Bacillus pumilus: one gene and its partners. The protein of the gene in region 2 interacts with the protein of the main gene of each other region in a pairwise test. Links are inferred from orthologs where the notes say so. Each region holds a gene or a part of one and is shown on either strand. Other genes may lie near its edges. The genes, in order: GPS65_RS07550, tuf and mbl.

The links.
Region 1: the proteins of tuf (region 2) and GPS65_RS07550 interact in binary tests that used the Bacillus subtilis proteins (3 or more experiments, as listed by UniProt). The link is inferred for Bacillus pumilus from one-to-one orthologs.
Region 3: the proteins of tuf (region 2) and mbl interact in binary tests that used the Bacillus subtilis proteins (3 or more experiments, as listed by UniProt). The link is inferred for Bacillus pumilus from one-to-one orthologs.

What each region holds. Positions count from the first base shown.
Region 1 is NZ_CP047089.1:1,557,804-1,565,056, reverse strand. What follows is about bases 1,723-4,654. They hold GPS65_RS07550 (rod shape-determining protein), read right to left. Parts: upstream 3,733-4,654; coding sequence 2,713-3,732; downstream 1,723-2,712. Other genes in these bases: GPS65_RS07540 (Maf family protein), read right to left, coding at 4,546-4,654; radC (RadC family protein), read right to left, coding at 3,823-4,497; mreC (rod shape-determining protein MreC), read right to left, coding at 1,786-2,685; mreD (rod shape-determining protein MreD), read right to left, coding at 1,723-1,789. Also shown: septum site-determining protein MinD, read right to left, coding at 1-530; septum site-determining protein MinC, read right to left, coding at 533-1,216; more of mreD, read right to left, coding at 1,271-1,722; more of GPS65_RS07540, read right to left, coding at 4,655-5,115; GPS65_RS07535 (SPOR domain-containing protein), read right to left, coding at 5,293-6,312; GPS65_RS07530 (prepilin peptidase), read right to left, coding at 6,481-7,203.
Region 2 is NZ_CP047089.1:3,323,197-3,328,417, reverse strand. What follows is about bases 1-2,854. They hold tuf (elongation factor Tu), read right to left. Parts: upstream 2,096-2,854; coding sequence 905-2,095; downstream 1-904. Other genes in these bases: fusA (elongation factor G), read right to left, coding at 2,214-2,854; GPS65_RS16605 (alpha/beta fold hydrolase), read right to left, coding at 1-794. Outside these bases: more of fusA, read right to left, coding at 2,855-4,292; rpsG (30S ribosomal protein S7), read right to left, coding at 4,347-4,817; rpsL (30S ribosomal protein S12), read right to left, coding at 4,938-5,221. UniProt on the Bacillus subtilis protein: GTP hydrolase that promotes the GTP-dependent binding of aminoacyl-tRNA to the A-site of ribosomes during protein biosynthesis.
Region 3 is NZ_CP047089.1:411,682-422,640, forward strand. What follows is about bases 3,356-6,155. They hold mbl (cell shape-determining protein Mbl), read left to right. Parts: upstream 3,356-4,154; coding sequence 4,155-5,156; downstream 5,157-6,155. Other genes in these bases: spoIIID (sporulation transcriptional regulator SpoIIID), read left to right, coding at 3,692-3,970; GPS65_RS02060 (flagellar hook-basal body protein), read left to right, coding at 5,281-6,120; GPS65_RS02065 (flagellar hook-basal body protein), read left to right, coding at 6,151-6,155. Also shown: GPS65_RS02030 (MFS transporter), read left to right, coding at 1-997; GPS65_RS02035 (undecaprenyl-diphosphatase), read right to left, coding at 1,035-1,634; GPS65_RS02040 (MFS transporter), read right to left, coding at 1,739-2,926; GPS65_RS02045 (MarR family winged helix-turn-helix transcriptional regulator), read right to left, coding at 2,940-3,353; more of GPS65_RS02065, read left to right, coding at 6,156-6,969; GPS65_RS02070 (tetratricopeptide repeat protein), read right to left, coding at 6,984-8,039; 3-hydroxyacyl-ACP dehydratase FabZ, read left to right, coding at 8,258-8,692; large conductance mechanosensitive channel protein MscL, read left to right, coding at 8,819-9,214; GPS65_RS02085 (YwpF-like family protein), read right to left, coding at 9,403-9,813; GPS65_RS02090 (hypothetical protein), read left to right, coding at 9,931-10,287; GPS65_RS02095 (Cof-type HAD-IIB family hydrolase), read left to right, coding at 10,659-10,959. UniProt on the Bacillus subtilis protein: Forms membrane-associated dynamic filaments that are essential for cell shape determination. Acts by regulating cell wall synthesis and cell elongation, and thus cell shape.

The DNA of each region.
Region 1 (7,253 bases), 1.8 Mb from region 2 along the record:
GTACGAATACGGTTGACAATCAAACGAGGTGGTTCGATATCTTCTTGTTCTAACAAGCCAATGATACGGTCGGCATCTCTCACAGCTGAGATCTCAGGCGTCGTCACGACAATTGCCTTATCTGCACCAGATACAGCATTTTTAAAGCCTTGCTCAATTCCAGCAGGGCAATCAATGACGACATAATCAAAGTCTTGTTTCAATGATTGAATTAATTCTTTGATCTGCTCTGGCTCTACAGCTGTTTTATCGCTTGTTTGAGCAGCAGGTAAAAGATACAAAAGATCCTCGAAACGCTTATCTTTTACAAGCGCCTGATGGATTTTACATCTTCCTTCTACTACATCGACTAGATCGTAAATAATGCGGTTCTCAAGCCCCATCACGACATCTAAATTCCGAAGGCCAATATCGGTATCAACTAGACACACTTTTTTCCCTTGAATTGCTAGTGCTGTGCCTAAGTTTGCAGATGTTGTTGTTTTGCCAACGCCGCCTTTTCCTGAGGTAATCACAATAGCCTCGCCCAATTTCACATTCCTCCCTCAAGCCTTGTCAGATTAGGTCTTATATGAGCCAATTGCTGCAGGCGTTCAATGATCATGTTGCCATCTATATCTAAATAAGCACATTCCATTTCATTTCCATCTTCTTTTTGATCCGGTGCACGGTTAAACACTTGTGCGATGCGAAGCTGAGTTGGAATCATACGAGATGCCGCAATGACAGCTTGTTTATTTCCATTACATCCAGCATGTGCCACGCCTTTTAAAGCGCCGAGCACAAAAATATTTCCCCCTGCACGAATCGTTCCACCAGGATTGACATCTCCTATTAATAAGAGATCTCCTTCAACATACAGTACCTGTCCTGAGCGTACAATTTTGGCTACAGAGGTAATTTCGGCCTCTGCTTTTAATCGTTTCGCCTCTTCAGTTGACATGACGTCACTTTCAATAGAGTGAATGACGAGATGTTCATTTTCAGAGACTGCTTCAGTCAAACGCATTTCCTGATCCTCTGTTAAATACCGAAAACCAAGCTTAATATGCACATTAACCTTATGACCTTCCCTTCCATCTGTATATTGCTCAAGTAAAAGAACCTCTCGCAAGCCAGAAAGAAGGTCATCAAACGAACAGTCATCATTTAACTGTAATGTTAATCCGTTTTTAGTACCTTTTATCGTCACATATTGCTGTTTTTGAGTTTTCAAGATGCTCACCTCAACAACATACTCATTTCGCCGTATTTGGACAAACTCCTGCTTTTATTCGTCGATCAGTTCTTGTTTCATGTTGATGAAAAAGAGCCTAAGCGGCACAACAAGTATGAGAGACGCAGCAGTATTTAAAAGAATCGTTGGAATAAAGCGTTCGATGACATACGTATTAAACGGCATAATCCCGGGTTGAATTGTCGCTTGAACGCCGTACACATAAAACTCCATTACGGAAACAGCAATAATCGACAGAAAGACGACCACTAACATATTCGTTTGCAAAACTTTAAAGGCTTTCGCTAGCAAATAGCAGAGCGCTCCAAAGCCAAACATATGAACACCAAGTATGCCTGTATACGAAATATCATATAAAAGTCCAAAGATAAAACCGAAAATCACACCATATTTTTGATTCACAAAAGCCGTCATAAATACGAGTGCGAGTAAGATGAAATGAGGAGCTAAAATTTGATTGTCTGAAACAAATGGGAGCTTCACTAGATCGACAAAAATACTGTCAAATACGAAGATAAACAACATGACGAAAGCAAGAAGGACACGTCTCACGAGCCTTCCTCCTTCGTCAATACAGATGCATCTGCCGTACTTGAGCTGCGATTCACCACAATCACGCGGTCTAAATTGTTGAGTTCAGCCGCTGGTTCTACATAAATGATCTTTGTCAGGCCGTAATGATCTGGCTCGATTTCACTTACCTTACCAATCGTCAAGCCTTGAGGGAATACGCCCCCTGCTCCAGATGTTTCAACAAGATCTCCTTTTTTGACATCTCCATCTGCATCAGATTTCAGAATATTCATTGTCAGCATTTTTTTCTTACTGTCATAGCCGTTAATAATTCCGTTGAGTTCTTCTTTGCCCTTTTTCGCAAAAATTTTCGTTGAAATTCTATTATTTTGGTCAGTGGAGCTTAGCAACCTTACTGTCGAAGTAAAATTGTTGAGCTTATCACTTTCAATTTTCCCAATTAACGCACCACTCTCATTTGTGACCGCCATATCTTTGTCAACGCCTTGTTTTTTCCCTTTATCAATCATGACAAAGCTATCCCAAAGGGACGGGTTTCTCGCGATAACCGTTGATAGAATTGGCGTATAATCACGAATAGAGTTCACATAACCGAGCTGCTTGCGAAGCTTTTTGTTCTCATCTTCTAGTTCTTGAAGTTTCGCCTCATATTGAGTTTGTCCATCAAGTTTTTTTCGAAGACGTTCGTTTTCATCGTATGTGTTCTTTAAATCTTGTACGTTCCCATACATACCGGCAATAAATTGTGATGGTTTATGAAAGACACCTTGAAAAAAGCCTGTCGTATCCCCCACTAATTTTTCCGGCCATGAAGCACCTCTGCCGCTTTTCACTGAAAAACCAATCATGGCCACCAGTACGATGACACAGACAAGGAGCAACATTAATCTTTTATTCATAAAAAACTGCGGCATGTCTTACACCTCTTTATTTACGCCCGATTATCGATTATCTTTTGATTTTCCTTTGAACAAATGAATATGCTCTAGTGCTTTTCCTGTTCCGATCGCCACACAGTCAAGCGGATCTTCCGCAATAATGACTGGCATCTTCGTCTCATCACTAATCACTTTGTCAAGATTACGAAGCAATGCACCACCGCCAGTTAAAACGATTCCGCGGTCCATAATATCTGCTGCCAGCTCAGGCGGTGTTTTTTCAAGTGTCATTTTCACCGCATCAACAATGGTTTCCACTGTATCGCGAAGCGCTTTTGCAATCTCATCTGCTGTAATCGAGATTGTTTTTGGCAGACCTGTTAAAAGGTCACGACCCCGAATGTCCATTTCATCATGTACATCAGGCTGCGCAGAACCGATTTCCATTTTAATCGCTTCTGACGTACGATCACCGATCATCAGGTTATACGTTTTACGGATGTAGCTGCTGATTGCATCATCCATTTCATCTCCTGCCACGCGGATTGATTGTGATGTCACAATACCGCCAAGAGAAATAATGGCTACCTCTGTTGTACCGCCGCCAATGTCTACAACCATACTTCCTGTTGGCTCCCATACAGGAAGGTTCGCACCAATCGCTGCCGCAAATGGCTCTTCAATCGGGTATGCGTCACGTGCACCGGCTTGTCTTGTTGCATCAATGACTGCACGTTCTTCTACAGCTGTAATACCAGATGGTACACATACCATCACGTAAGGTTTACGAGCAAAAAGCCCTTTGCCTTTTAATGCTTGATTAATGTAATATTTCATCATTGTTGCTGTCGTCTCGTAATCTGCAATGACTCCGTCTTTCATCGGGCGTAGTGCCACAACATTACCAGGTGTACGGCCAATCATATTCCTAGCATCATTTCCGACTGCCACTATAGACTTCGTATCAGTTTCCAAGGCTACGACCGAAGGTTCTCTTACAACAATGCCTTTTCCTTTAATAAAAACAAGCGTATTCGCTGTTCCAAGATCTATTCCAAGGTCTTTTGTACCAATTCCAAACATATGTATGTATCTTCCTTTCTTAAACCAAAATTCCCTTTAGGGAAAAACTCATAAACTCTATTATATCGTAAAACATTGAAAAAAAAAGTGTTACAAATACCCTTTTTCCTTCAAACTCACAAATTTTTGATCACCTATGACTAGATGATCAAGCAGCTGTATTCCAATCAGCTTTCCACATTCAAAAAGTCGCTGTGTCACTTCAATATCTTCCCTGCTGGGCGTCGGATCTCCAGATGGATGGTTGTGCACACATATAAATGAAGCGGCCGAACGTTTAAAGGCCTCTTTGAAAATTTCACGCGGGTGAACGATCGATGAATTCAGGCTTCCAATAAACACGGTGTGTTTATGAAGAACTTGATTTTTTGTATTGAGATACAGACAAACGAAATTTTCCTGTGTCAAAAACCTCATATCTTCCATCACAAAGTTCGCTCCGTCTTCTGGTGTGCGGATCACATAGCGGTTATCCGTCGTTTGATGGTGTAATCTAGTGCCGAGTTCTAAAGCAGCTAAAAGAGAAATCGCCTTCGCCTTTCCAACTCCTCGAATCTTCGACATTTCTTCAATTGAGGCTTCTCTTACAGAGCGAAGACCACCGAATGTTTGCAGAAGTCTTGCAGAAATTTGGAGAACGGATTCTTTTTTTGTGCCTGTTCTTAGAAGGATCGCAACAAGTTCATGATTTGACAAACTGCTGGGCCCGTATTTAATAAAACGTTCTCTCGGTTTTTCATCATGAGGGAAATGCTTTAGCAGCATAGGGAAATCGTTCAGGATGACCACTCCTTTTAGAATTCCTTCCTGTCTTCAAAAAGGGGTGATTCCAAAGGTTTCAAGCACTCTGACTGTTTTTGCAATAGGTAGACCGACAACGGAAAAATAATCACCATCTATTTTTTGAACAAACAGTGCGCCTTTCCCTTGAATGCCATAGCTTCCCGCTTTATCAAGGGGTTCGCCCGTTTCGATATAGCGGTCTATTTCATTTTGAGTCAGCGTCCAAAATGTCACTTCTGTCTGTTCATAAAATGTTTCTTTTCTATTCTCTGACTGAACCGTGACACCCGTCAAGACTTGATGTGTCTTTCCTGATAATAATTGAAGCATGAAAGCTGCTTCTTTCTTATCTTTTGGTTTCCCAAGACATTTGCCGTCAATTGCAACAATTGTATCTGCACCAATGACCACAGCTTTGGGATTTAATCTTTGAATATCATTTGCTTTTTGTTCTGCCAACCATTGGACGTTCTCAGCAGGAGAAAGGTTTCGATTTATTTCTTCTTTTAAATGACTTGCTTGAATGTCATAAGAAAACCCTGCTAGATCAAGCAATTCTTTTCTTCTAGGTGACTGCGATGCGAGAATCAATTGGTTCATGTTTGTTCATCCTTTCAGGGTTTAGCCTAAGAAGTAAGATACCCATTCATCCTAGCAAATGTACATCTTACCGACAATTTACGAAAATTCATTTTTCATGTATCTTCATCATTATGTTGGATACAAAAGAAAAAAACTAGTCATTTTTTGACTAGTTTCGTTTCTTAAAAAATGATTTTACGTATTTAATTGATCAAGTAATGCCTGCTGAGATTTCCAGCCATTTTCAGCAGTTGGGTCATTTAACAGTTGAACAGCTTTCAGCAAACTGCTTTTAGCCGGTGCGTCCTCTGTTTTGGCACTTTCAAGCTCAGAAATTAGCTGCGTCACTTCCTTTTGATCCACTTCATCGCCTGCAATCACTTTGGATGATAATACAGATGCCTTTTCTATTAAATTAGTCAGCTCGTCCGGCACTTGAAATGAGAGCTCTTTTCCTCCCCATGCCTCAAAGTGCTGATCAATCAATTTCTTCCCTACAGCGCTTGTCATCCCCTGCTCTGTCGCAAGTCCAGCAATAACATAATACCCATCATCCATGGAAATCTTTTTCCCTGCATATCCTGCATCTTTTAAACTGCCAACTAAGTCATCTGCTCCTTTTTCAGAAGAGAATTTCCCAGCTTGTACAACAAAGGTTGATAAACTGCCAGAGGCACTTTTTTCTTCTTTGTTCTCTTTTGATTCATCTGTAGTACCTGCTTTCGGCGCATCCCCGCCGGCTTTCATCGATGATTGATTTCCAGATCCAGATGCCGAGACACTGATATCTCCACCTGAAGGATTTGGTGTACTATCTTTACTTAAACTAAGCGCAAACACCCCGAGACCTGTCCCAAGAACGACCGCAAACACAATCGTTGTCATCACTCTCTTGAAGGGACCACGATTTTTACCGAACTTTTGATCAAAGGAGCTTTTTTTCTTTTGATAAGGGGTGACGACTTTTGGATCAGAATGATAAATATGATCAGCCGCATCATCCCACTGGAAATCTTCTTCTTTCGGTTTAGACGGATCTTCCTGAGAAGCGGCTGTCTCCTGTTCCGAATGTCTCTTTTCTTCCCAATTCGAAAACGTCACTTGATCTTCTTGCTGTTTCGGTGGCTGATGATCATCTTCATGTACCATTTCTTCCTTGCCATTAATATTGACCTTTAGCCCTTGTTTTTTTGCCTGCCTCTTTTTCACTGTCATTCCCCGCTTTCTGACATGTTTGTAAGAAAGACCTTTCTGTCCAATGAATCAGCGCGAATTTAACCCGTCCTTCTTTCTGTTTCACACTTTAACATAGCAATCAAAAAAAAGAACAAGACTTTTGTCGGCAGGGCAAAAAAGTGTTCGCCAATTTTTTCACTCCTTCGACTAGCCAAATAGAAACAAGACAGGAGTACCACAGAGATACAGTAAAAAAGAAATAGCGATCGAAGGAACAAAAGGAAATGGCTCGCTTAATCGAAAGGAAAAGACCTTTGCATAAACCATTCCAACGATACATGAGAGAAAAAGCATGAGAAGGAACGGTTTGAAACCAAAGCAAAACGCAAGCACACTGAACAGCTTCATATCAGCTCCGCCCATACTATTTGGCTTAAAATAATCTAGACTAGAAAACAAAAGAATGCAAAAAATGAGAGAAGCCGCACCTTCCCACCAGATTAGAAGCGGTTCCAGCGTGCGGTATATGACGAAAAGAGGGAAAAAGAAGAGAAACAGCTCGTTCGGCACCTTCATATAGAGAAGATCACTCACGACAGCAATCACGAATAAACTACAAAGAATCATAAGAAAAAGACCTTCAAACGAAAAACCACCAGCGATCCTATAAATGAACAAAAAAAGACTGCCTGACAGCAGCTCAATCGTTGGATAGAGCCAAGATAGCCGAATGCCGCAATGTTTACAAGACCCCTTCCATACAGCATAAGAAACGAGCGGGATCATTTCGTGCAGGGATAGCGGCTGTTTACAGGCTGTGCAGTGAGAGCGAGGGAAGAGAATAGAACGCTTCACCGGTAGCCTTTCGCCAACGAGATGGAAGAACGATCCCATCGTGATGCCTGCAAGAAACAGAAAAATCTCAATCATATGTGGAACTCCTTCCGGGAATAAGATAGACCGGATTTTACCATGACCCT
Region 2 (5,221 bases):
GGTGTAATCATGTCATATTCACCAATGATAAAGTAACAAGGTATTAATATAGTAGAAACTCGGTATTCAATGCTCTCATTCATCAATTCATCCCATAGCATGTCCTGGCTAAATTTCTGTCCTTTCAGGAACTTCCACTTATCTTTGAGCTGATATTCTTTACTAAAAATAAAACTGTGTAGCATTTGAAGGAGCGGCTTCCACTTATGTGTGAGACCTACGCTCCCAAGCTCTTTATATAGAGAGAATAGAGCATGAGCCGATAATCGTTTCCACGGAGGAGGCGTCAGTAATCGCAGACACCAAGCAAACAGCCGATTTCGGTGATATTTTTTCAAGAGAAGGTCGTACGACACAATATCTTCTTTTAAAACATCTACCACCTGACTAATTCCATAATACGCATGATAAAGATCTGGGCGTTTATGTACTGCTTGTATGGCGATTAATGACCCCCATGAATATCCGGCGATGTACAATTTTGATTGACCTAGATATGAAAGGATTTTCTCTGTCAGTTCAATCGTATCTTCAATAAATTGCTGAATGGTCATGGACGTATTGGGGAGATTGTTTTGATAGGAAAGTCCTGCTCCTCGTTGATCCCAATGAACCACTGTAAAATCTCGATTAAGCTCCTCATGAAACGAATTAATATAACTGATTTGAGCAGAACCTGGTCCACCGTGTACAAATAATAGAACAGGCTTCGCTTCACTAGTATGATCTTCTTTGATCATAATCCATTGGTCAACTCCACCGATTAACCATTTCTTCAAATATGTCTTCGCCATTCCAGTGATCCTCTCGGTTCCATTTAGATTCTATAGCTTATAGTAGCCGTTCTGATCTGGAAAAGCAAAAAAAGAGACCCTTTTGCAAGGAGTCTCTTTTATATGTTTTATTACTTAATGATAGATGAAACGACGCCAGAACCTACAGTACGTCCACCCTCACGGATAGAGAAACGAGTTCCTTCTTCGATAGCGATAGTAGAGATAAGTTCAACTTCCATCTCAGTGTTATCGCCAGGCATAACCATTTCAGTACCTTCTGGAAGATGTACGATACCAGTTACGTCAGTTGTACGGAAGTAGAACTGCGGACGGTAGTTAGCGAAGAATGGAGTATGACGTCCACCCTCTTCTTTAGAAAGTACATAAACTTCAGCTTTGAAACGGCTATGTGGAGTGATTGTACCTGGTTTAGCAAGTACTTGACCACGTTGGATATCTTCACGAGATACACCACGAAGTAGTGCACCGATGTTGTCACCAGCTTCAGCATAGTCAAGAAGCTTACGGAACATTTCAACACCTGTAACAGTTGTTTTACCGTTTTCTTCTTGAAGACCGATGATTTCAACTTCGTCACCGACTTTAACTTGTCCACGCTCAACACGACCAGTAGCAACTGTTCCACGACCAGTGATTGAGAATACGTCCTCAACTGGCATCATGAATGGCTTCTCAGTGTCACGTTCTGGAGTTGGGATGTACTCATCAACCGCGTCCATAAGTTCAAAGATTTTTGCTTCGTAATCAGCATCTCCTTCAAGAGCTTTAAGAGCAGAACCTTTGATAACTGGAACATCGTCACCAGGGAAGTCATAGTCAGAAAGAAGGTCACGAACTTCCATTTCAACAAGTTCAAGTAACTCTTCATCGTCAACCATGTCACATTTGTTAAGGAATACTACGATGTAAGGTACACCTACGTTACGAGAAAGTAGGATGTGCTCACGTGTTTGTGGCATTGGACCATCAGCAGCAGATACTACTAAGATCGCGCCGTCCATTTGAGCAGCACCAGTGATCATGTTTTTAACATAGTCAGCGTGTCCTGGGCAGTCTACGTGTGCATAGTGACGAGTTTCAGTTTCATACTCAACGTGTGCAGTTGAGATTGTGATTCCACGCTCGCGCTCTTCTGGAGCACCATCGATTTGGTCATAAGCCATAGCCGTACCTTTACCAGATTTCTTATGAAGAACTGTTGAGATAGCAGCAGTTAGAGTTGTTTTACCATGGTCAACGTGTCCAATTGTACCAATGTTAGCATGCGATTTGGAACGGTCGAATTTTTCTTTAGCCATTCTAAAAATCCTCCTTAAAGGTTCATTGTATTTGGTATAGAGTGATAGAAAGTGAAGAGTTACCTGTCACTTTCTGATCTTCAATAGTAGTTATACTTTAGTTTAAAGGCAAAATCAATTATTCACCTTTATTTTTTTTGATGATTTCTTCACTGATGCTCTTAGGCACTTCTTCGTAGTGATCCATGTGCATAGTGAAAGTACCGCGTCCTTGTGTGTTAGAACGGAGTGAAGTTGCATATCCGAACATTTCAGAAAGTGGAACCATTGCGCGAACAACTTGGGCGTTACCGCGAGCTTCCATTCCTTCTACACGTCCACGACGAGATGTGATATCACCCATGATGTCTCCCATGTATTCTTCAGGGATAACGACTTCCACTTTCATCATTGGCTCAAGTAGAACTGGGTTACATTTGCTGACAGCATTTTTCAATGCCATAGATGCAGCAATTTTAAACGCCATTTCGTTCGAGTCAACATCGTGGTAAGATCCATCAAATAATTTTGCTTTGATGTCGATTAATGGGAATCCAGCTAATACACCATTTTCAAGTGAATCTTCAAGACCTGCTTGAATTGCTGGAATGTATTCACGTGGAACAACCCCACCGACGATTGCATTTTCAAATTCGAAGCCTGCGCCTTCTTCGTTTGGTTCGAATTCGATCCAAACGTGTCCGAACTGACCACGTCCACCAGACTGACGTACGAATTTACCTTCAACTTTTGCACCAGAACGGAATGTTTCACGGTACGCAACTTGAGGAGCTCCTACGTTAGCTTCAACCTTGAACTCACGCTTCATACGGTCAACAATGATATCAAGGTGAAGCTCACCCATACCAGAGATGATCGTTTGACCAGTTTCAGGGTTTGTTTGTGTACGGAATGTTGGATCCTCTTCAGCTAGTTTAGCTAAAGCGATACCCATTTTATCTTGGTCAGCCTTTGATTTAGGCTCGATAGCTACATCGATAACTGGCTCTGGGAATTCCATAGACTCAAGGATAACAGTATCTTTCTCATCACAAAGAGTGTCACCAGTAGATGTATCTTTAAGACCAACAGCTGCTGCGATATCCCCTGCATATACAGTAGAGATTTCTTCACGGCTGTTTGCGTGCATTTGAAGGATACGTCCAACACGCTCACGCTTGTTCTTAGAAGAGTTCTTCACGTATGAACCTGAAGCAAGTGTTCCAGAGTATACGCGGAAGAAAGTTAGTTTCCCAACATAAGGGTCAGTCATAACTTTAAATGCAAGAGCTGAGAATGGTGCGTCATCAGTAGACTCACGAACAACCTCTTCATTTGAATCTGGCAGGATACCTTTGATTGCAGCAACATCAGTTGGTGCAGGAAGGTAATCAAGCACAGCATCAAGTACAAGCTGAACACCTTTGTTTTTGAAAGCAGATCCAACAAGAACTGGGTAGAATTCAACATTCAACGTTCCTTTACGGATTGCAGCCTTCAATTCAGGAATTGTAATTTCTTCACCCTCAAGGTATTTTTCCATAAGCTCTTCATCAAGCTCAGCGACAGCTTCAATAAGGCTGTTACGAAGCTCTTCAGCTTTGTCTTTATACTCAGCAGGGATTTCTTGTGCATCAGAGCGAGTTCCAAGGTCATCTTCGTAGAAGTATGCTACGTTATCTACAAGGTCGATGATTCCTTCGAATTGATCTTCAGCGCCGATCGGCAATTGAATTGCATGAGCGTTCGCTTGAAGACGATCTCTTAATGTACTTACAGAGTAAAGGAAGTCCGCACCGGTTTTATCCATTTTGTTAACGAATACGATACGAGGTACTCCGTAAGTTGTTGCTTGGCGCCAAACTGTTTCAGTTTGAGGCTCTACACCTGATTGTGCATCAAGAACTGCTACCGCACCATCAAGTACACGTAAAGAACGTTCAACTTCAACAGTGAAGTCTACGTGTCCTGGTGTATCAATGATGTTTACACGGTAACCTTTCCATTGTGCTGTAGTAGCAGCAGAAGTGATTGTAATACCACGTTCTTGCTCCTGCTCCATCCAGTCCATTTGGGAAGCTCCTTCGTGAGTTTCACCAATTTTATGGATACGACCAGTGTAGTATAAGATACGCTCAGTCGTTGTCGTTTTACCGGCATCGATGTGAGCCATGATACCAATATTACGAGTTTTGTCTAAGGAGAACTCTCTTGCCATTGGGTAATTTCTCCTTCCTTATTAGGGAATAGTTTTTTTAGTTTGGTATAAATCCTACCAGCGGTAGTGAGCGAATGCTTTGTTCGCTTCTGCCATTTTGTGTGTATCTTCACGTTTCTTAACAGCAGCACCAGTGTTGTTAGCTGCATCAAGGATTTCGTTAGCAAGACGCTCTTCCATCGTTTTTTCTCCACGAAGACGAGCGTAGTTTACTAACCAGCGAAGACCTAAAGTCGTACGACGGTCTGGGCGAACTTCTACAGGAACTTGGTAGTTAGCTCCACCTACACGACGTGCTTTAACTTCAAGAACTGGCATGATGTTTTTCAAGGCTTGTTCGAAAACCTCCATCGCTTCATTACCAGTACGTTCTTTGATGATATCAAATGACTTGTAGAGAATAGTTTGTGACTTTCCTCTTTTACCGTCGATCATCATTTTGTTGATCAAACGAGATACAAGTTTAGAATTGTAAATTGGATCTGGCAATACGTCTCTTTTTGCTACAGGACCTTTACGTGGCATCTGATAGCCTCCCTTCTCATTTAAAAGGATTTCTATCTGTCTCTCATCTCAATATCATTGTCAGTTGCCTGACTCCACTGATCTGAACTCAACTTCTAAAAACCCTTATGTTTGTTTGTATTATTTGCTTTGTTTAGGGCGTTTTGTTCCGTATTTAGAACGTCCTTGCATACGACCGTCAACTCCGGCAGTATCAAGCGCACCACGAACGATGTGGTAACGTACACCCGGTAAGTCTTTTACACGTCCGCCACGGATAAGTACTACACTGTGCTCTTGTAGATTATGTCCGATACCAGGAATGTAAGCTGTTACCTCAATCAGGTTAGACAAACGTACACGAGCATATTTACGTAGTGCTGAGTTTGGTTTTTTCGGTGTCATTGTGCCGACACGAGTACAAA
Region 3 (10,959 bases), 2.9 Mb from region 2 along the record:
GCAGGCATCGGCGTTAGCTGTATTGTCCATTTTTGCTTCGGCGATGACGGCGCTTGGCCCGACACTTGGCGGCTTTTTGATGACGATCGGCGGCTGGCCAGCGATCTTTTTAGTGAATCTGCCTTTTATTTTGATTAGCTTCTTTCTTGGACTATCTTTGTTTCCGAAGGAACAAAAAAAGAGAAAGCTACGTATAGGTGAAACGGTACGAAAGCTCGATTTGCCAGGGATGCTTCTTTTTACCGTTTGTATTGTCCTTTTGCTTTCGTTTTTATTATCACTAGGTCATGGCATTCAATATGTACAGGGGGTTCTTTGTCTCTTGAGTGCAGGCGCTTTTATTTGGTGGGAGTATCAGGTGGATGAACCGTTTATTCAAATTCGGATGTTCAGACAGGAGCAGCGGCTGTCACTTGTGTATGTGCAATTTATCATTTTAAATATCTTTTTCTATTGTCTTTTCTTTGGTTTGCCGAGCTATTTCCAGGATGAATTAGGCTGGCGTGTGGAAATGACAGGTCTTTTTATGCTTTGCATGTCTGGGGTGAGCATCATTATCTCTCCGCTGACGGGAAAGTGGGTGGACCGAGGGGATGAACGTCATCCGGTATTAGCCAGTGCGGTATTGATGCTGGCTGGAGCCTCTGCGATGACCTTCTTTTTTATTCCGGCACCATTATGGGGAAAAGGGCTAGTTCTAGCTTTGCTTGGACTTAGTTATGGGATTGGAAATGTTGCGCTGCAAGCAGCGATGCTCAAGGCAAGTCCTCAGCATATGATTGGCACGTCCTCTGGGCTTTTTCAAACATGCCGCTACCTTGGTTCTATTCTTTCGTCTGCTGTTCTCGGTATGCTGTTTGGAGACGAAATTGCTGGTCCGCATTTTGAGCAGTTAGGCTGGACGCTGATCATTATTTCCCTTACCGGCATCGGTGTCAGTCTTTATTTTTCGAACAAGGTCAAAGAAGGACGGTCAATAAAAAAAGCGGTGCGATAAGTGGAAGAAGAATCTTCATCACGTTATCGCAAACCGCTTAAGAGTTAGACAGGTCAGAGCCCTGATCCTTTTGCTTCCTTCTGAATATTTTTCCTTCAATTGTCTCATAGAAAGTGACGATGCGATCAATTGGAGAGTCAAAGAACTTCCATAATTTATTCATGATAAACACGACCACAATCGATACAATCAAGCTGCCTAAAACATCTAATGGATAATGGTGACCGACCCAGATGCGGGAGAATCCTGTGAGTAATCCAAAGACGAGCAAGATGTTACCAAGCTTTTTATTACGAGATCGAATGGCAAGTGAAAGAGCCAGTGCACCTGTTGTATGGTCACTTGGGAAGGAAGCGTCTGCTGAGTGCGGAATGAGTGTGTCAACTTTATGCGCCACAAACGGCCGCTCCTCATAATGAAACAGTGTAATGGCAAAATTGACGATAAGTGCCGCGATGCCTGTTACACCAGAAAAGAAGACATGCTTCTTAAATTTGTGATTACCTAAAAACCAGCAAATCAATAAAACAAGGGCATACACAAGAAGGGCCTTTTTCGTAATGAAAATCATGGCCTGATCTAAAAACTCAGAATGATGAGCCATCCCGTGTATCAATTTAAACAGTTCGTAATTCAAAACATCACCTATACCTTCGCTTAATGCCAACTATTTTTCAAATAATCGTCTATTTGAAACATCCTATATTTTAGCATGTTTCCGTTGAAGTTTAAAATAGAATCCTATTCTGATAGGGAGACCTTCTGTGCTTTTGCTTCTTGGGGCTTTCGTTCGCTCCAATAAAAAACAATCATACTGAGCAAGACAACAATACCTGCAATGAGATATACATTTGAAAAATCGGTGAAGCTGACAAGAAGACCAAATACAAATGAGCCAGCAGCAATCCCCGTATCATATAAAGTGAAGAAAGTAGCCGTCGCATAGCCTGTACGGTGAGCTGGCGAATGCTGAATGGCAAGTGTTTGTAAACATGGTACTAGTGATCCATAGCCAAGTCCAATGACACCACCTGATAAAAGAAGCATTGTAGCTGAATGTGTAGCTGTCAGCATCCATAAACCAATCGCAAAAAGAGCAATCGAAGGATAGATCACAATGTGAGGTCCTACTCGGTCAAAAAGTCTGCCTGTAAATGGACGTGATCCAAGCATTGCTGCCGCAAACACAATAAAGAAATAACTGCTTGCCCCCATCAAGTCAAGGGAATTGGCATAGACTGAAATAAATGAAATGATCGGCGAATAACAGAAGGAAATAATGATACCGACTGCTGCTGTTTTTAATGCACCTTTTTCAAACAAGTGAGAAAAAGTAAATCGGAAGACGACACTACCCCCATCTTCAAGCTCTGGCTGTCTGATTAGCATCGTAAAAGCGGCACCAATGGTAACGATAATGGAGAAAAGAAGGAATAAGGAATGGAATCCTACTTTTCCTACTTGATTCAATGCAATAAATGGACCGATAACCACAGCAAGGTTCATGGACATGACAAAGTAGCCGAGTCCTTCCCCGCGTTTATGTTTTGGAATCATATCTGCTGCTATGGCACTGGTTACTGTCGTCAAAATGCTAAAAAAGATGCCCTGCACGAAACGCAGCATGAGAAGTGTTTGGAATTGATCAATTGGGATGTATAAATAAGTGAGTAAGGCAAATGCCGTTGATGAGAAAATCGCCATCCGTTTTTTACCGAATTTCTCAATAATCGCTCCAGAAAACGGTCTTGTCACAATGGCGGACAATAAGAAGACCGTCACAAGAAGACCACCCTGTGATTCTGTTCCATTGAGTTCATCCATTGTGTAAATAGGCAGCAAGGTCAAAAGGGCATAAAAAGAGGTGAACGTAAATAAATTCACCAGAACAATCATGATAAAGTCTCTCGTCCAAATGCGTTCGTTCATGATGTATCACTTCCTATTCAGTTGATAATTTGTGTAAAAGTGTATGGAGGAGTTGTTTTTCTTCGTGGGTGAAATCTGCAAGACATTCTTCTTCAAATTGTTCCATCGTACGTTTGATTTCTTCAAATCGGGCCTTAGCATCATCTGTCATCACGATCAGGTTTTCACGTTTGTCTTTTCCTTGTACCCGTTGCACCCAGCCATTTGCTTCTAGACGGGTTACGGTTCGGGTAATGGTTGGAGCTTCGACGTTCAAGTATGTCCAAATGTCTTTTTGGGTTTTCGGGCCGAATGTATCCAAACAAAAAAGTACAGTCCATTGGGACATGTACAAATCATAAGCAGCAAGCGCTTCGTTCGCCTTTTTAGACAGCAATCTGGCGCTTTGGTGTATTTGATGTAAACACTCTCTATTTAACGTATCCATATGCTCACCTTTATTAAATATTTAGCTAGGTAAATAAAATCACCTTTTCTATTTTACGTGCTCGACCCATTCTTGTAAAGTGAAAATTTTCGCCACTCGAAATGATTGCATTTTCTGATAAATCCCTTGTCCCTTCTTCATTTTTAGCATATTCCCTATGCAATGCTAATACACTGTTACAAACCTGACAAAGAGAGTGTTTGAGGTGAGGGATCGTGTTTGGCATTTGCTACCTAATGGATGAGAAATTAAGACGAACAAGCGCCGCTGAAAATGGATAATATTGATACGGATCTCATTTCACACTTCTCACATCCATTTTAGGGAGGTCGAGTGGTGTGCACGATTACATCAAAGAGCGAACAATCAAGATAGGTAAGTATATCGTGGAGACAAAGAAAACCGTTCGTGTAATTGCGAAAGAATTTGGAGTCTCTAAAAGTACTGTACACAAGGATCTAACAGAAAGACTGCCAGAAATTAATCCAGATCTGGCTAATGAAGTGAAGGAGATACTGGATTATCATAAATCAATCCGCCACTTGCGAGGAGGAGAAGCCACTAAATTAAAGTATAAAAAAGAAGAAATTTTAGAAGGCGAGCCTGTGAAACAGTAAGCTTAGTTCTTTGTTCATAAACATGATATATATATCTTCCTCATATCGGTAGTTTCTAACCACAAATTTTGTAAAGACTTTTGTAAAGAAATATCTTTTTTTCTGCAAATTATGATAGAATATATAATTAGGGCAGAATGTGGTATTTGCTATGGAAACAGATTTTCAAGGAGGATATATATAGATGTTTGCTAGGGATATTGGAATTGATCTTGGTACTGCCAATGTACTGATTCATGTCAAAGGAAAAGGAATTGTGTTAAATGAACCATCTGTGGTAGCTCTTGACAAAAACAGCGGGAAAGTTTTGGCTGTTGGAGAAGAGGCGAGACGTATGGTTGGACGTACGCCTGGGAATATTGTTGCGATTCGTCCATTAAAAGATGGCGTAATTGCTGATTTTGAAGTAACTGAAGCGATGCTCAAGCATTTTATTAACTCATTAAATGTGAAAGGGCTATTCTCTAAACCGCGTATGCTCATCTGCTGCCCGACAAACATTACATCTGTTGAGCAGAAGGCGATCAAAGAAGCTGCTGAAAAAAGCGGCGGAAAGCATGTATTTCTTGAAGAAGAGCCAAAAGTAGCAGCTATTGGTGCTGGTATGGATATTTTTCAGCCAAGTGGAAACATGGTCGTAGATATTGGAGGCGGAACGACAGATATCGCTGTCATCTCAATGGGTGACATTGTAACCGCCTCTTCTATTAAAATGGCTGGAGACAAATTTGATCTGGAAATTCTCAATTACATTAAAAAAGAGTACAAGCTGTTGATCGGTGAACGCACGGCTGAGGATATTAAGATCCAAGTTGCAACGGTATTCCCAGACGCACGTCACGAAGAGATTTCAATTCGTGGACGAGACATGGTGACAGGATTACCAAGAACGATTACCGTCACAAGCAAAGAAGTAGAAGAAGCATTGCGTGAATCTGTATCTGCGATTGTTCAGGCTGCGAAGCAAGTTCTTGAGAGAACACCGCCTGAATTATCAGCTGATATTATTGATCGCGGCGTCATCATTACAGGTGGCGGAGCTCTTCTAAACGGGCTTGATCAATTGCTTGCAGAAGAGCTGAAAGTACCTGTTTTCGTGGCTGAGAATCCGATGGATTGTGTAGCTGTTGGTACTGGCGTCATGCTTGATAATATGGACAAGCTGCCAAAGCGTAAACTCAGCTAATGATGTCCCTCATTCTTTTTCGAAAGAATGGGGGATTTTTATTAAAGAACCCTGCAAATATGCCGATATATTTCATAGAAGATTGTGTTTAGGTCATGTGAAAGAATTTTAATGAGGTGAGCACGTGTTAAAAGGACTATACACCGCAACATCTGCCATGATCGCTCAAGAGCGGCGGACAGAAATGCTTTCAAATAATATTGCAAATGCGAATACACCAGGATATAAAGCGGATGAGGGGACGATGAGGGCATTTCCAGAAATGCTGTTAAGCCGAATGGAATCAGGACGTTTCCAAACTTCCTCAGGCAAAGGTTTTAGTGTTCCGCAGCAAACGCCAATTGGCGGCATTAATACGGGGACATATATGCAGGAACTGATCCCTCAATTTACACAAGGAACGTTAAAAACAACAGATCAAACAACGGATGTCGCACTAGTCGAAAATAATGTGCCGATCAACCCAGAGACTAATCAGAAATCAGCGCTCTTTTATGCGGTCAATACACCAGAAGGCGTTCGTTATACGAAAAGCAGCTCGATTACATTGAACGCACAAAATCAGTTGACTATCAATGGGCGTGCTCTTCTTTCTGTGACAGGTGAGCCAATCACGGTTCAGAGTGAGAATTTCAAAGTGAACGCAGATGGAACTGTGAGTGAAAATGGACAAAACCTCGGGCAAATTGATGTACGTGTTGCGATGGATACAAGGAACTTGGCGAGAGAAGGAAATGATTTATACCGTACAGCTGATAACCAGCCCCTGCCAAGTGCAGTTAATAACGGTCAAATGTCCTATACGTTAAGTCAAGGTGTATCGGAGCTGTCGAACGTGGATGTGACGAAATCATATACAGAAATGACAACCGCCTATCGAGCATTTGAAACAAACCAAAAAGTGGTTCAGGCGTATGATAAAAGCTTGGAAAAAGCAGTGAATGAAATCGGCAGAGTGTACTAATCAAGAAATGACAAAGAAAGGAGGATTCTTATGCTTAGAACGATGATCAATGCAGCTGTGTCAATGAACGAAGTACAAAAGCAGCTTGATATTATCAGTAATAATATCGCGAACAGTGAAACAACAGGGTACCGTGCGAAAAATACCCGTTTCTCAGAGCTGATCAGACAACAGTTCAACCAAGTGGATGAAAAAAATGCGCAGGTGGCAAACAGTCGTCTGACACCTGATGGGTTAAGGCTTGGGACGGGTACGATGGTCAATGCGTCCATTAACTCATTGCAAGGCTCGATTAAAGAAACAGGCCGTGATCTTGATGTTGCTTTTGGAGCGCCATCTCAGTATATGCAGGTCAATGTCGGCGGTAATATTCGTTATACAAGAGACGGTTCTCTTTACTTACAGCCAGGCAATAATCGTAATCAAGTGCAGCTTGTCACTAGCGAAGGGCATCCGATCCTTGATGAAAATGGAAATGAAATCGTCTTAAATGCGAATTTCCGTGATATTTCAATTGATAAAAATGGTCGTCTGACAGCCATTTCAAGAGATAATCAACCGAATCAGCAAGTGAATCTAGGCGTTGTACAAGTCAATAATTCTTCAGCACTTGTCTCTGAAGGAGATAATTTATTCTCAGTTGACGGTACTTATCAAGGCGCATTAACGGCACTAAATGGAGCAAACCGCCAAGCGATTCAGCTTCAGCAAGGTGCACTTGAAACGTCGAATGTGGATATGTCTAAAGAATTAACAGATCTCATGACAACACAGCGCTCCTATCAGATGAACTCAAGAACGATTACGATGGGTGATCAGATGCTTGGATTAGTGAATACAATTCGATAACGAACAGGCTGACATCAGCCTCTCATGATAAAAAAGGCGGCTCGCTCAAAGTCGCCCTTTTTTTTGTAAAAATCTGAGACATCGGCAAGCAAATCCTCAAGATCAATCCACGCTTCTTTTCGTTCAAGGCATGTAACAAGCCTTGCGATCTGCTCATCTGCCTTTGACGTTTGGCTGTAGAGAAGAAATAAGATTTGAAACTTGATTCTTAATATATCAAATTGAGAAGCAACGGCCTCTTTTAATCCTTTTTGAATATACTTCATTCCTTCATCGGTTAAATTTTCTTTATAACAGGAACGCACAGTTTCATAGAGGCACGATACATAGGAGTGTACGGACTTCCGGTATGCTGGGAGACGAAGTGCTTTTTTAAAGTATTCCAGCGCTTTCGTGTGTCGATTTTGTCTCGACTGAATAAAACCAGCATCATAATAAACGATACCGAGCAGTTCTTGATCATCAATCATTTTCACGTAGTCGATGATCTCGATAAAAAGAGCTTCGGCTTCTTCATATTTTTTTTGATCGCTATAATTAAGGCCGAGCACAATTTTACAACGATAGAGGCTATGGTCATCCCCATGCTTTGCAAAGATATCCATCGCTTTTTGAATATGACGAATCGATAGCAGCGAATAGCGATTGTTATAATAAACACCACTTGTACGGAAATGGAACTCTGCTTCCTCCAGCTCATCGTTAAGGAATGACAGTCGTTCTTCTGCCTTTTCGAGATAGTAGATTGCATCATTTTGATCGCTGTTTAAAGCTTCGTAAAGTCCGAGAAAGAAGTAAAAGTAATAGGCTAGTTCTTCGTTCATATCCTCTTTGTGCTGCATCAATTCATGTTTCATTTTTTCTAAGTCTTCTGTTTGATTCATCCACAGCTGATGGCGAAAAAGCATCAGCTGATAATGTAAACAGAGTTCCTGTTTTTTTGATATTTTACGTTGATGTTTTAATAGAGTTGTTTTGATTTCTTCAGCCTTCGAAAAATGTCGATGCTTTAGCATTGTATACCACGAATGGAGAAGTTTTTTAATGGATTTATCACTTATAAAATTCATTTTTACCCTCTTATTCAATCAATGATGTAATATATATTACCATATTTGTGAAAAAACAATGAGTGTAGAGTGGATTATATTTGATGACAATAGGTAATAGTAGATTCTATTTTTTACCATATGTGCGGAAGAGACGTTGAAAAATACGAGCATTCATAATATACTTCTATAGGAATCAAATGAAGATCATCGATATAGAAAAAAGGAGAGATCAAGATATGCTTGATGCTCAGCAAATTCAAGACATTATTCCACACCGTTATCCATTCTTATTGGTCGACCGTATTTTAGAGGTTGAGGGAGAGAAGAGAGCGGTTGGGATTAAAAATGTCACAGTGAACGAAGAATTTTTTAATGGTCATTTCCCAGGATACCCAGTCATGCCGGGTGTGCTTATTGTAGAAGCACTTGCGCAGGTGTTTGGGGTCATTATGTTAGGAAAAGAAGAAAACAAAGGGAAAATTGGTTTATTTGCAGGAATTGACGGCTGCCGTTTCAAAAGACAAGTGAAGCCTGGCGATCAGCTTCGTTTAGAGGTAGAAGTGACGCGTCTTAGAGGTCCAGTCGCAAAAGGAAAAGCAGTAGCCACAGTAGATGGCGAAGTGGCATGCGAAGCAGAACTCACATTTTCTATCGGTCCTAAAGTATCATGATTTGCCTGGCGGTTCATCAAGGATGAATCGCTTTTTATATGGAAACAACTAGTCTGAACGGATCAGGACTTGCAATTTTGACAAAAAAACGTCATATTAGACAAAAAAAGATGAAGGTGATAAAAGATGCTGAAAGAATTTAGAGAATTTGCAGTCAAGGGAAATGTCATTGACTTGGCTGTAGGTGTCATCATTGGGGGAGCATTTGGCAAAATTGTCACTTCTCTTGTGAATGATTTGATCATGCCGCTCGTTGGTATTATTATTGGCGGACATGATTTTAGCGGTCTATCTATTAAGATCGGATCTGCTCAAATTTTATATGGAAGCTTCATACAAACAGTGATTGATTTCTTGATTATTTCTTTTTCCATTTTTATCTTTATTCGTTATTTGAATAAATTAAAACGGAAAAAGGTAGAGGAAGAAGAGGTTGTAGAAACGCCGGATCAAACGGAAGTTTTACTAACAGAAATTAGAGATCTTTTGAAACATCAAAGCCAATCGAAAGATGTTCAATAGAAAAAGAGCGCTAATCCCGCTCTCAGCGTGTAGGCAAACTCTCGCATTCGTTGTCAGGTCTGTGCTCCGGTGCTCGCCCTTCCTAGACTGCAAAGGTTTCTATCACGCTGAAAGGAAGACAAAGGGCTAAAATAAGATTCATTTTAGCCCTTCGTCAACTATCTAAGAGCGGCTAATCCCGCTCTTTTTTATGTGTTTTGTTTAAATGCATCTAGTAGTTTTTCTCCGGAAAGCCCCTCTTTGACGAGGTCTTTAAGTACTTCTTCGGTTTCTGTTCTGTAGCGATTTGTAATCATCTTACCATCGAGCAGCACAGAAATGTTTTCTTCTAAAGCAACAATGTTTTTGACTTGGACAGATAGATGAACAGGGCGGTTGTTTTTTTTCGTGATCGTTACTAGAATCTTCACTTCAGTGTGCTGCTGAAAGAGCACCTCAAACACCTGTCTATGTTTCTTTGGGATGAGTGCCTCGATCATCCAGTGATTTTCTCCATCTTCTTTATTAATGATTAAACCGTCACGAAGGGGAATGCTGGACATTTTATCTTGCTTTGGATCAAGTTCGATTTTTAAATCAATCAGCCTAAAGGTTTTCATATTTTTCACCTCACAAGCGTTCATTATTCGTAAGTATTATTATAGCATACAACATCTGTATAAATGAAACCGCTGCCTGCTTAGAACGAGCTGTATTTGAGTGAAAGGAGATGTTTTATGGAGTCTTATCAATTGCGAAACATACATATTGGCGATGAGTCGGCAAAGAGTACAATGCGCATTTATTCGTGGGGAGACATTCTGACATTTTGTGATGTGTACATGGAAGAAGGCGAGTCACTCACGTTTCAATACGTCACCGAAGATCAAATGGACTATTTTGAATTTCAATTGTCGATTCATGACGGGCAGCTTTGTTTTTATTGGTTTGCATGGGATGGATCTGATTATATTCACATGCCTTCAAGTAATTGGATACATTCAGATGTTTTTTATCAATTTATGAAAAATAAGTTTTTCATTAAACAAAACAAGATGATGTTTTATACTCAAGCGGTAAAAAGCAGAAATTAAAGAGGAAATAGACAATTTGAAGGGGCATTTTTTCATTTTCATGTTTTGTCACATACAATCTTTCTCGGTAGACTAAGGGCAGTTAAAAGGAAAGGAGGTACGGTCTGAAACAAAAGGTAACGTCTAGCATCTGATAGCCCCCCTCTAGCTAAAGCTGATAGACGCTGCCTTGTGCATAAGAACACTGCGTAATAGAACCATCGCTTCTTTGTATAGGTCATGTGTCCCCTTAAATCCCCTTGTGTGTATCCGGTCATGTAGCGTGGCCGGGTACCCTTTTATTCCATAAAAAACCGATCACCTCTTGATGATGGATTTTATCAGCGGTATGATAGCCAAAATGGAGACAAAAGGAGAGAAAGATGACAAACATTCAATTGATCGCAACGGATTTAGACGGAACGTTATTGAATAGTGAACACAAAGTGAGCCGGGAAAATGAGCAGGCATTAAAGGAAGCAGCGGCGAATGGAATGGAAGTTGTCGTTTCTACAGGAAGAGCGTATTTTGATGTGAGGTCTATTTTTGATGAGCTTGGGATGAATACATGGGTGATTAGTGCCAATGGAGCTGTGATTCATGATCCGACTGGGCAAGTATATCATTCAGCTGCTTTACAAGAAGAAAAGGCCAAACGCATATTATCATGGCTTGAAGAACGTGGTTATTACT